Regions from separate parts of the Streptomyces lydicamycinicus genome, predicted to be linked through region 2. Evidence: riboswitches for the same ligand, from Rfam matches in the RefSeq annotation. Region 2 holds a riboswitch; each other region holds the start of a gene.

Region 1 (3,269 bases), on a different contig from region 2:
GAACGACCAGTAGCGGTACTCCTGCGCCTGCGCGGGCCCGGCGGCCAGGCCGGTGACCGTACCGGCCAGCAGTACGGCGCCGGCGATCCTGGTCCGCCGCATCAGAGCTGATTCTTCTTACGGCTGCTCAGCAGGAACCCGATACCGGCGCCGATGGCGAGGCCGACACCGATGACCCACCACACCCCGATGCCGCCGCCGTCCGTGGTGTCGTCGGCGTCCCCGGTGTCCTTCTGCGCCGCGGCGGCCGGCTCGGGGCCGGTGGCGTTGAGCGCGGCCACCAGGTCGGTGCCGCCGAAGGAACGCGGGTCGGTGCCGGTGGCGTGCGCGGCCAGCACCAGCTGGGCGTAGGCGGCGGGCCCGTTCTGCTTGGCCCAGTCCGTGGCGTTCTTCTCCAGCCACTTCAGCGGCTTGGCGGCAGCGGCACCGTGCCCGCCGGCCGCCAGCGCCACCACGGCGTCGGCTGTGTTGCCGACATCGGGCTGCTTCTCGGCGCCCGGCATCGCGGAGAGCAGATGCTGCCCGTTCTTGTCGAGCTGCGCGACGAGGTAGGCGTCGCCGCCCGCCGCGGCCCGCTCCGGATCGTCCTTCTTCGCGTCCCCGCCGTCCTTGCAGTTCAGCGGCTTGACCGGGGCGTCTGCCCGCTGGTCCGCGGGCTCGACGACAAAGCCCTTGCCGAGCGCTCCGGTCGCGGCGGCCGCGGTGGCGTCGGCGTTCGGGGCGGCGCCCTTGAGCTGGAAGGTGAACGCGCCGCGCTCGCCCTCCTTCGCGTCACAGCCCAGCTGGAAGGTGAGCAGCCCGTCGTACGGGGTCTTGCCGCCCTTCTTCGAGGTCACCGACCGCGGCTTCTCACCCGCCGCCGCGAGCGCGCCGATGACCACGGACGTGGAGTTGGCGTCGCTGGCCGAACCGGGCATCGAGCTCCAGCCGCCGTCGTCGTTCTGCACCGATTTCAGCCAGCCCACGGCCTTCTGCACGGAGTCGCCGTGCCCGCCGAGCGCGGCCAGCGCCTGCACCGCGGCGGCCGTCTGGTTGGTGTCCCGCATGGTCTTGGCGTCACAGGACTTGCCGGGCTCGGCGCGGAAGGCGGTGAACGCGCCGTCGGCGCACTGCTGCCCGACCAGCCAGCGCACGCCGGACGCGGCCGGCCGCACCCCCACCGTGTCCTGCGCAAGCAGCGCGAGCGACTGCCGCCACACCCCGTCGTACTGCGGGTCCTTGGTGCCGTACAGGCCGTCCGGCAGCTTCTTGGGGGACGCGGACGGGGCAGCGTCGTCGGCGTACGCGGCGGGGGCAGCGGCCGCGCCCAGCACCGCCGCGGCCGCCAGCGCCGTGGCGGCGCGGCGCGCCAGGAAGGCGACGGGGTGCGTCAGGGGGGCCTGGTGAGCCATGGAAGCCATGGGGGCCATCGGGTCGGTGCCTCTCGGGTCGGGTCGCGGCGATGTACGCAGCCGTGCTCGGCCGACCGCCCGCGCGGCGATCCCCTTGGATCGCGGACGCGACGGCACCGGGCTCAGCTCCGTATACCTCGACGGTGCCGCGCACCGGCCGCCCCTGTGGCGGACGGTTCCGGTGGCGGGAGCCTTGGTCGTGCCCCCTCGGGTGTTCCGGCTCGTACGGCCGTCCTGCCGGGCCAGCCGGCGCGGTACGGACGGGCCGTCCTCACGGTTGCGGGTCAGCGCCGGATTTCCACCGGCTTCCCCCGATCGGGTACGGATGAAGTTGTCCCGCACACCTTAACCGGCACCCGGCGGGCGCTCGCTCGCACGTACGAGCCGACGAAATCCGGCACGAGCGGGGCGGAGCGGCGCGCGAGCCGCGCACAGGACGGGCGCACCGGCGCCGGGTATGGGCGGACGGACGGGCACCGGGCACGAGCAGGGCAGGAGCCGGGCGCGAGCACGGCGGGGTCCGCGCACGGGGCGGGACCGGAAGTCGGTCACCGAACCGGCCGCGCACCGGCCGGCCCCGACCCCGCCCCCGGCCGCCGGGTACACAGCAACAAGAAGCTGCACGAACCAGGACAGCGGCAACGCGAGAGGCCCGCCCCCTCACACCGCCTGATACCGCACCGGATCCGACCCCGGCACCCACTCCGCCCGCCCCTGCTTCACCAGCCGGCGCAGATGGGCCTCGGCCTCCGAGACGGCGATGTTGCGGGATCCGTAAGGGATCTGCTCCCACGGGCGGTTCCACTCCATGGCCATGGCGAGCTGCCAGACGGTGCGGGGTTCCTGGAGCAGGGATCTGAGCTGGGCCAGCCGCTCTTCGTGGTGGGCGATGAGCGTGCGCACCCGGCCGCCGGCGTCGGTGAAGGCATGCTGATGGGCGGGCAGGACCTCGGCGGGGTCGAGCCGGCCGACGCGTTCGAGGGAGTCGAGGTAGTCGCCCAGGGGGTCGGTGTCCTCCCCCGAGCCCTCCATGCCGTGCGGGCCGGGCGGACTCCCCTCGTCGTCCGGGGCCTCGTACAGGCCGATGTGCGGGGTGATGCCGGGCAGGAGGTGATCGCCGGAGAACAGCCGGCCGAAACCGGGCGTCCGTGCCGAGGGGTGTTCCTCCTCCAGGTGGAGGCACACATGGCCGGGGGTGTGTCCGGGCGTCCAGATGGCGCGTACCCGGCGCCCCGGCAGGTCGAGCAGTTCGCCGGGGTCGATGCCGCGGTCCGGCAGCGCGGCCTGCCGGCCGGGCAGCTTCCGGCCGTTCCCTGTGGCGCGGGCCTTCCGCAGGGGCGCCAGATGGTCGTCCGGTGCGCCCGCCGCCGTGAGCTTGGCGAGCAGGTAGTCGAGCCACTGGCCCGGTTCGGCCGCGCGGGTGCGGCGGACCACCGCGGTGTCGGCGGCGTGCATCGCGATCCAGGCGCCGCCGGCCTCCCGGACCTTGGCGGACAGGCCGTGGTGGTCGGGGTGGTGGTGGGTGATCAGGACGCCGTGGAGGTCGGTGAGGGCGAACCCGCAGGCGGTGACGCCGGCGACGAGGGCGTCCCAGGAGTCCGGGTCGTCCCAGCCGGTGTCGATGAGCACCGGCCCGCGGTCGGTCTCCAGGAGGTGGACGAGGGTGTGGCCGAGCGGGTTGTCCGGGATGGGGACGGCGATGCTCCACACCCCGCCCTTGTGGTCGGTCACCTGCGCGGTCATCCCGGTCCCCTCTCGGTGTGGCATACACCCGGTACCCGGCCTCACTATAACTAGAACTGGTTTCAAAGCGGCTTGAAGTACCCCTCCGGACAGGGTGAGTTGGGATTCGGCCGGTGCCGTGGACTCCTCCAACTA
Region 2 (3,269 bases):
GGTCCTCCTTGGACAGCAGCGCGGTGGTGCCGAAGAACGAGGCGAACACCCCGCCGCGGTCGATGTCACCGACCACGACCGCCGGGATACGGGCGGCCCGTGCGAGGCCCATGTTCACGATGTCGGTACGCCGCAGATTGATCTCGGCGGGACTGCCCGCGCCCTCACAGATCACCGCGTCATGGGTACGCCGCAGCTCCTGGAGGCAGTCGGTCACCGTGCCGAGCAACTGCTCCCGGCGGCCCGCGTACTGCGCCTCACCCTGCGACGTCCCCCCGAAGTACCCCCGGGCGCTGAGCTCACCCACCGGCTTCCCCAGCAGCACCACCTGGCTGCTGCGGTCACTGCCCGGCTTGAGCAGGACGGGGTTCATCAGCGCGGTCGGCTCCACCCGCGCCGCGGCGGCCTGCATCGCCTGGGCCCGTCCGATCTCCGCGCCCTCGCGCGTGACGAACGAATTCAGCGACATGTTCTGTGCCTTGAAGGGCGCCACCCGGACGCCCTGCCGGACCAGCCAGCGGCAGATCCCCGCCGTCACCACGCTCTTACCGGCGTCGGACGTCGTACCGGCCACCAACAGGCCACCGCCGACCGCCCCGCCGGCTGCTTTCAACCGCCCGTTCACCGGGTCCTCCTCCTGGGCTTCGGGTCACTACACCCGCCCACCCCCCGAAGGGGGGTGGGCGGCGGGGAAAAAACGGACGGCCTCATACCGCTCCCGCCTTACGCCCGCGTACCGGTCCCGCCTCACACCCGCGCCCCCCGGCCCCACGAGCGACCGCCGCCCGTGCCACGCCGACCGCCGCCCGCGCCGCCACCGTCGTCAGCAGTGCCAGCGCGCTCACCCGGCGGGAGAGCCGCACCGCACGTTCGATGTCCGGCACCGCCACCGGCGGCGCCGCGCCGTTGAGCACCGGACGGTGTTCCACCCGCCCGCCGTACGCCAGCGTGCCGCCCAGCCGTACGCCCAGCGCACCCGCGAACGACGCCTCCACCGGGCCCGCGTTGGGGCTCGGATGCGCCCCGCCGTCCGCCCGCCAGGCCCGCAGCGCACCGCGCCGGTCGGGGCCCGCGAGCACGGTCAGCGCGGCGGTCAGCCGGGAGCCGGGCCAGCCGGCGAGATCGTCGAGCCGGGCCGCGGCCCAGCCGAAGCGGCGGTAGCGCGGCGACTTGTGCCCCACCATCGCGTCCAGGGTGTTCACCGCGCGGAACGCCACCAGACCGGGCACCCCGCCCAGCGCGCCCCACACCAGGGCGCCCACCACCGCGTCGGAGGTGTTCTCGGCGACCGACTCCACCACCGCACGGGCCATCTGCGGCCCGTCCAGCGCCTGCGGATCGCGCCCGCACAGATGCGGCAGCCGCTCCCGGGCCACGTCCAGGTCACCCGCCGTCAGCGCTCCGCCGACGGCCCGTGCCTCCCGGCCGAGCGAGGTGCCGCCCAGCACGGCCCAGACCGTTGCCGCGGTCAGCGCGACCCGGGCGCCACCACGGAGCGACAGCAAAGAAGCGGAAGCCGAGCCCCGCACTGCGCGCTCCAGCAGCGCGGCACCGGCGGCGGCCCCGCCCGCGCACAGCACGGCGTGAGTCGCCCCGTAACCGCGGTGGTCACGCCACAGCCGGCGTTCGACGGCACCCGCGGCCCGGCCGAACGCGGCCACCGGATGGCCGCGCCGAGGATCCGCCGCGATCAGGTCGCCGAGAAAGCCGAGGGCCGCGCCGCACACATATCCCGCGTGGTCGCCGCGCATCGGGTCAGACCGCCGTGCGGGTGCGTCCGTGACGTCCCGCCCGGCCCCGAAGGAGCCCTGCGGCGGCGGGCAGTGGCGATCTCAAGGGGCGGCCGGGCATGGCGGTATGTCCTCACTCAGGGTCCGCGCCCTGGCTCGACGTGTCGGCGACCAGAGTCTCCTGGCTCCCGGATCGGCGTGTCCTCCGGCCTTCCAGTCCCGCGTACGTCATCGGACGTATGCGAGGCGGACCGTGGCCTTCGCTGGAGGAACGCTCCCCGGTGACAGTGGCGGGACCGCGCCGGATTCGCACCGGACTTCCTCTGCTGTCGCCGAATGGCTCCGGCAGTCCACCACGCCCCGCGAACGCCGTCAACTCACCCTTGACCTGCGACGCTGCCCTGTGGCAGGCGCTGTGGCGCACGCCACAGCGTGGCTGAGGGGTCACGGACGGTTGCCCGCGCACCTGATCCCGCGTCACTATCTGGTGCACGGCGGCGAAGGGGCCGCCGGAAGGGGGCCGGGGGATGCCGCAGCGCGCTGACCGTCACGAGATCCGTATCAGGATCACGGGCACGAACAATCCTGACCAGGACGTCGAGGACCTCAAGGCGTGGCTGGAGCGCGAGCCCTGGCTGAACCGGCGGTCGCACGACTGGGAGCTGCGCCCGGCCCAGGAGCGCGACGACGGCCCCGGCGACATGGCCATCGGCGTCGACGACCTGATCCTCGTCGTCGTCGGCGCGGTCGCCGCCGAGATCACCAAGAGCCTGGGCATCGCCCTGCGCGAATGGCTGCGCCGCCGCAGGGAGGAACGCGACACCGGCGAACGGCCCGCCGTGGCGGTCGGCGGCGGGGACGGCGAGCTGCGCGCACTGGGCGAACCGGGACCGGGCGCCGCGGCCCCCGAACGCCCCGATCCCGGCAGCCCGGCGAACGAGGGCGGCAGCACCGCCGGGGACTGAGCCGGATGTCCGAATACGACGCACGGGGCAAGGTCAACCGGGCGCTGCTGATCTGCGTCGACGACTACCGCCACCTGCGGCCGCTCCCCGCGGTGCGGGACAACCCCGGGGAACTGGAACGCGTCCTGCTCGCCCCCGGCACCGACCTCTTCACCAAGGGCGAGGTCGTCATCTGCCGGCCCCAGGAGCCCTGGGAGGTCGAACAGGCCCTGGACGCCGTCGTCCAGGAGGCCCGCGGGCTGCTGCTGGTGTACTTCTCCGGCCACGGCCGGGTGGGCCGGGACGGCGGCAATCTCCAGCTCATGGTCGGTGCCTCGGAACGGCGGCACAAAACCGTCTCCTGGCAGGACACGGTACTGTCCTACCTGGACAACGCGCGGGCCGACCGGATCGTGATCGTCCTGGAGTGCTGCTACGCCGGCAACGCCGGAGAGGCCTTCCACGCCTGCCGCACCCCCACCTCGCTGCTGATGGCCGCACAGCCCAACCGCCGGATCTTCAGCGGCGAGGAGCCCACCGGCGGCAGTGTCTTCACCCGCGCCCTGCGGCAGATCCTGGAACAGGGCATCCCCGG
Region 3 (3,269 bases), on a different contig from region 2:
TCGGTGAGCGACTGGGCATAGCGGGTCCAGCGCACCGTCATCGGCTCGGGACGGGAGATGTCCCCGGCCAGCACCGGCGGCCGGACGTAACGGGTGCCGTAGGACTGCACCCAGCCGTGCTGGGTGGCGAGGTAGCCGGTCAGCTGCTCGGCGAAGTACTGGACCATGTCGTTGCGTTCCGGTTCCCCGTGCACCAGGACGTCGATCCCGGCCTTCTCCTGGAAGGCGAGCACCTCGCGGATCTCCGCCGAGATCCGCTCCTCGTACCCCTCGGCGTCCAGCCGCCCGGCCCGCAGATCCGCCCGCGCCGTGCGCAGTGCGGCGGTCTGCGGGAACGAGCCGATGGTGGTGGTCGGCAGCAGCGGCAGCCGGAGGTGCGCGCGCTGGGCGGCGGACCGCTCGGCGTACGGCTGGGAACGGCGGCCGTCGGCCTCGGTCACGGCCGCCGCGCGGGCGCGCACCGCCGGGTCATGGGTGAGTGCCGAGCCCGCCCGGGAGGCCAGGTCCGCGCGGTTGGCGGCGAGTTCGGCCGCGATGGTGTCGGTGCCCCGGGCCAGACCGCGCGCCAGCGTCACGATCTCCGTGGTCTTCTGCCGGGCGAAGGCCAGCCAGCGGAGGATCTGCGGGTCGATGTCCCGCTCGGCCCCGGTGTCCAGCGGGACGTGCAGCAGCGAGCAGGAGGACGACACATCGACCCGCTCGGCCAGCCCGAGCAGCGTGCCCAGGGTCGCCAGCGACTGCTCGTAGTGGTTGATCCAGATATTGCGGCCGTTGACGACACCGGCGACCAGCCGCTTGCCGGGCAGTCCGCCGACCGCCGCGAGATCCTGGAGGTTGCCGGCCGCGGGCCCGGTGAAGTCCAGCGCCAGACCCTCGACGGGTGCCTTGGCCAGCACCGGCAGTGCCTCGCCCAGCCGGTCGAAGTACGAGGCGACCAGCAGCTGCGGGCGGTCGGTGAGCGTGCCGAGGTCCCGGTAGGCGCGGGCCGCGGCGTTCAGCACGGCGGGGGAGCGGTCCTGGACCAGCGCCGGCTCGTCCAGCTGCACCCAGTGGGCACCGGCCGCCCGCAGATCGGCGAGCACCTCGGCGTAGACGGGCAGCAGCCGGTCGAGCAGCGTCAGCAGGTCGAAGCCGGCCGCGACGCCGGGCGCGGGCTTGGCCAGCAGGAGGTAGGTGACGGGCCCGACGAGGACCGGCCGCGCGGCGAGCCCGAGGCCGAGTGCCTCCGTCAGCTGGGCGACCTGCTCGGCGGAGTCCGCGGCGAAGACCGTGTCCGGCCCCAACTCCGGTACGAGATAGTGGTAGTTGGTGTCGAACCACTTGGTCATTTCCAGCGGCGCCAGGTCCTGGGTGCCGCGGGCCATCGCGAAGTAGCCGTCCAGGGGATCGGCGGCCACCGCGGCGCGGTGCCGCGCCGGGATCGCGCCGACCATCACGCTGGTGTCCAGGACGTGGTCGTAGTACGAGAAGTCGCCGGTCGGCACCTCATGGACACCGGCCCGGGCGAGCTGCTCCCAATTGGCGCGGCGCAGCCCGGCGGCGGTGGTACGGAGCGCCTCGGCGCTCACACGGCCCTTCCAGTAGCCCTCGATGGCCTTCTTCAGTTCACGGTTCGGCCCCTGACGGGGGTAGCCGTGCACGGTCGCTCGTGCTGCCGCGGCTGCGGACCTGCTGGTCACGGAACTCTCCTTCGCGAGTCTGTCTCCATGGACCACGGGACGGGTCGAGGGCGCGAAGGGACGGCAAACCCGGCGGGACCCGGCGCTCTTCCGCCGGCCGTGCCCGCCTGAGTGTCCGCCGACCCGCCCTCGAGGTCACCGAGATCACCCCGCGCACCGGTCGCGCGGGGGCACTGGCAGGTCTTCGGACTCGCGGGCGCATCCGCCGAAGGCGGACATCTACTGGCCGTCGCTTCCCAGACCCGGCCGGGCCCAGTGCGTATGACGGCGGTCGTTCCCACTCACCGCTGCGGGGCAGTCTCGGAATTCCACCGGGTTCCCTCTTACGACGCGCCTGCCTGGCGGGCAGGGCGAACCAGTCGCACCGGCCACCCTAGGCGCTGCCGCCCGGATCGGACACCGCGACCGGATCTCCCGTAGGTGACATCGGCCACCGTGGGGAAGGCAACGCGCCCCCGCCCGCGGTGCCGTGGCTTGCCCTGGAGTGCGCTCCAGCTCCTAGCGTGGGCGCACGACTTACCGCTGTCGTTGAACGAAGGGAACCTCGTGCGCTACACACTGTTCGGCAGGACCGGTCTGCGGGTGAGCGAGCTGAGCCTGGGCGCCATGACCATGGGCGACGACCGGGGCCGGGACGCCGCCGAGGACACCAGCGGCCGGATCCTGGACGCCTACGCGGACGCGGGCGGCAATTTCATCGACACCGCGAACATCTACACCGGCGGCGCCTCCGAGCGGACCCTCGGTGCGCTGCTGGAAGGGCGCCGGGACCGCTTCGTCCTGGCGAGCAAGTACACCTGCATGACCCACCAGGGCGATATGAACGCGGCGGGCAACCACCGCAAGAACCTGGTGCGGTCGGTGGAGGCGAGCCTGGACCGGCTGCGCACCGACTACCTCGATGTGCTGTGGGTGCACGCCCGGGACAACTTCACGCCCGTGGAGGAGGTCATGCGGGCGCTCGATGACGTGGTGCGCTCGGGCAAGGTGCTCTACATCGGCGTGTCCGACTGGCCCGCCTGGGAGATCGCCCAGGCCAACACCCTTGCCGAGCTGCGCGGCTGGACCGCGTTCGCGGGCTCGCAGCTGCGCTACAACCTGCTGGAGCGGACGCCGGAGCGGGAACTGCTCCCGCAGGCCCGCGCCTTCGATCTGGCCGTGCTGGCCTGGGCACCGCTCGCGGCCGGCAAGCTCACCGGCAAGTACCGCCGAGGGGAGACCGGCCGGCTGGCCACCATGGACGACGGCGCTACCCCGAACCACCACGAGGAGGAGACCCTCACCGCGGTGCTGGAGGTCGCCGAGCAGGGCGGCTGGAGCCCCGCGCAGGTGGCCCTGGCATGGCTGCGCAGCCGGCCCGGCAACATCGTTCCGATCGTCGCCGCCACCAAGGAGAGCCAGCTGGCCGACAACCTCGGCGCCGTCGACGTCACCCTGGACGCCGACGCGCTGGACCGGCTCGACCGGACCAGCGAGGTGCCGCTGGGCTTCCCGCACGACTTCCTGCGGCAGCCGGGCGTCATCGAGAACGTCTACGGCGACCGCTGGGCCGAGATCGAGGACCGGCGCTCCACCTACCGCCGTACGGCG

What was found. Region 2 has a riboswitch for cobalamin ahead of TU31_RS33190 (cobalamin biosynthesis protein). Riboswitches for the same ligand answer to the same signal wherever they lie in the genome.
Region 1: linked by a shared signal. The riboswitch ahead of TU31_RS13985 (SCO2321 family membrane protein) and the one ahead of TU31_RS33190 (cobalamin biosynthesis protein) in region 2 are both predicted to bind cobalamin.
Region 3: linked by a shared signal. The riboswitch ahead of metE (5-methyltetrahydropteroyltriglutamate--homocysteine S-methyltransferase) and the one ahead of TU31_RS33190 (cobalamin biosynthesis protein) in region 2 are both predicted to bind cobalamin.

What each region holds. Positions count from the first base shown of each region.
Region 1 is NZ_BBNO01000004.1:170,230-173,498, reverse strand. It holds gene TU31_RS13990 (SCO2322 family protein) at 1-102, opposite strand, end outside; gene TU31_RS13985 (SCO2321 family membrane protein) at 102-1,409, opposite strand; cobalamin riboswitch at 1,581-1,740, opposite strand; gene TU31_RS13980 (Strvi_7410 family MBL fold metallo-hydrolase) at 2,052-3,134, opposite strand.
Region 2 is NZ_BBNO01000011.1:67,039-70,307, reverse strand. It holds gene TU31_RS33195 (cobyric acid synthase) at 1-625, opposite strand, end outside; gene TU31_RS33190 (cobalamin biosynthesis protein) at 708-1,751, opposite strand; cobalamin riboswitch at 1,905-2,054, opposite strand; gene TU31_RS33185 (effector-associated constant component EACC1) at 2,258-2,695, shown strand; gene TU31_RS33180 (VWA domain-containing protein) at 2,701-3,269, shown strand, end outside.
Region 3 is NZ_BBNO01000008.1:274,160-277,428, reverse strand. It holds gene metE (5-methyltetrahydropteroyltriglutamate--homocysteine S-methyltransferase) at 1-1,679, opposite strand, end outside; cobalamin riboswitch at 1,852-2,039, opposite strand; gene TU31_RS27500 (aldo/keto reductase) at 2,226-3,269, shown strand, end outside.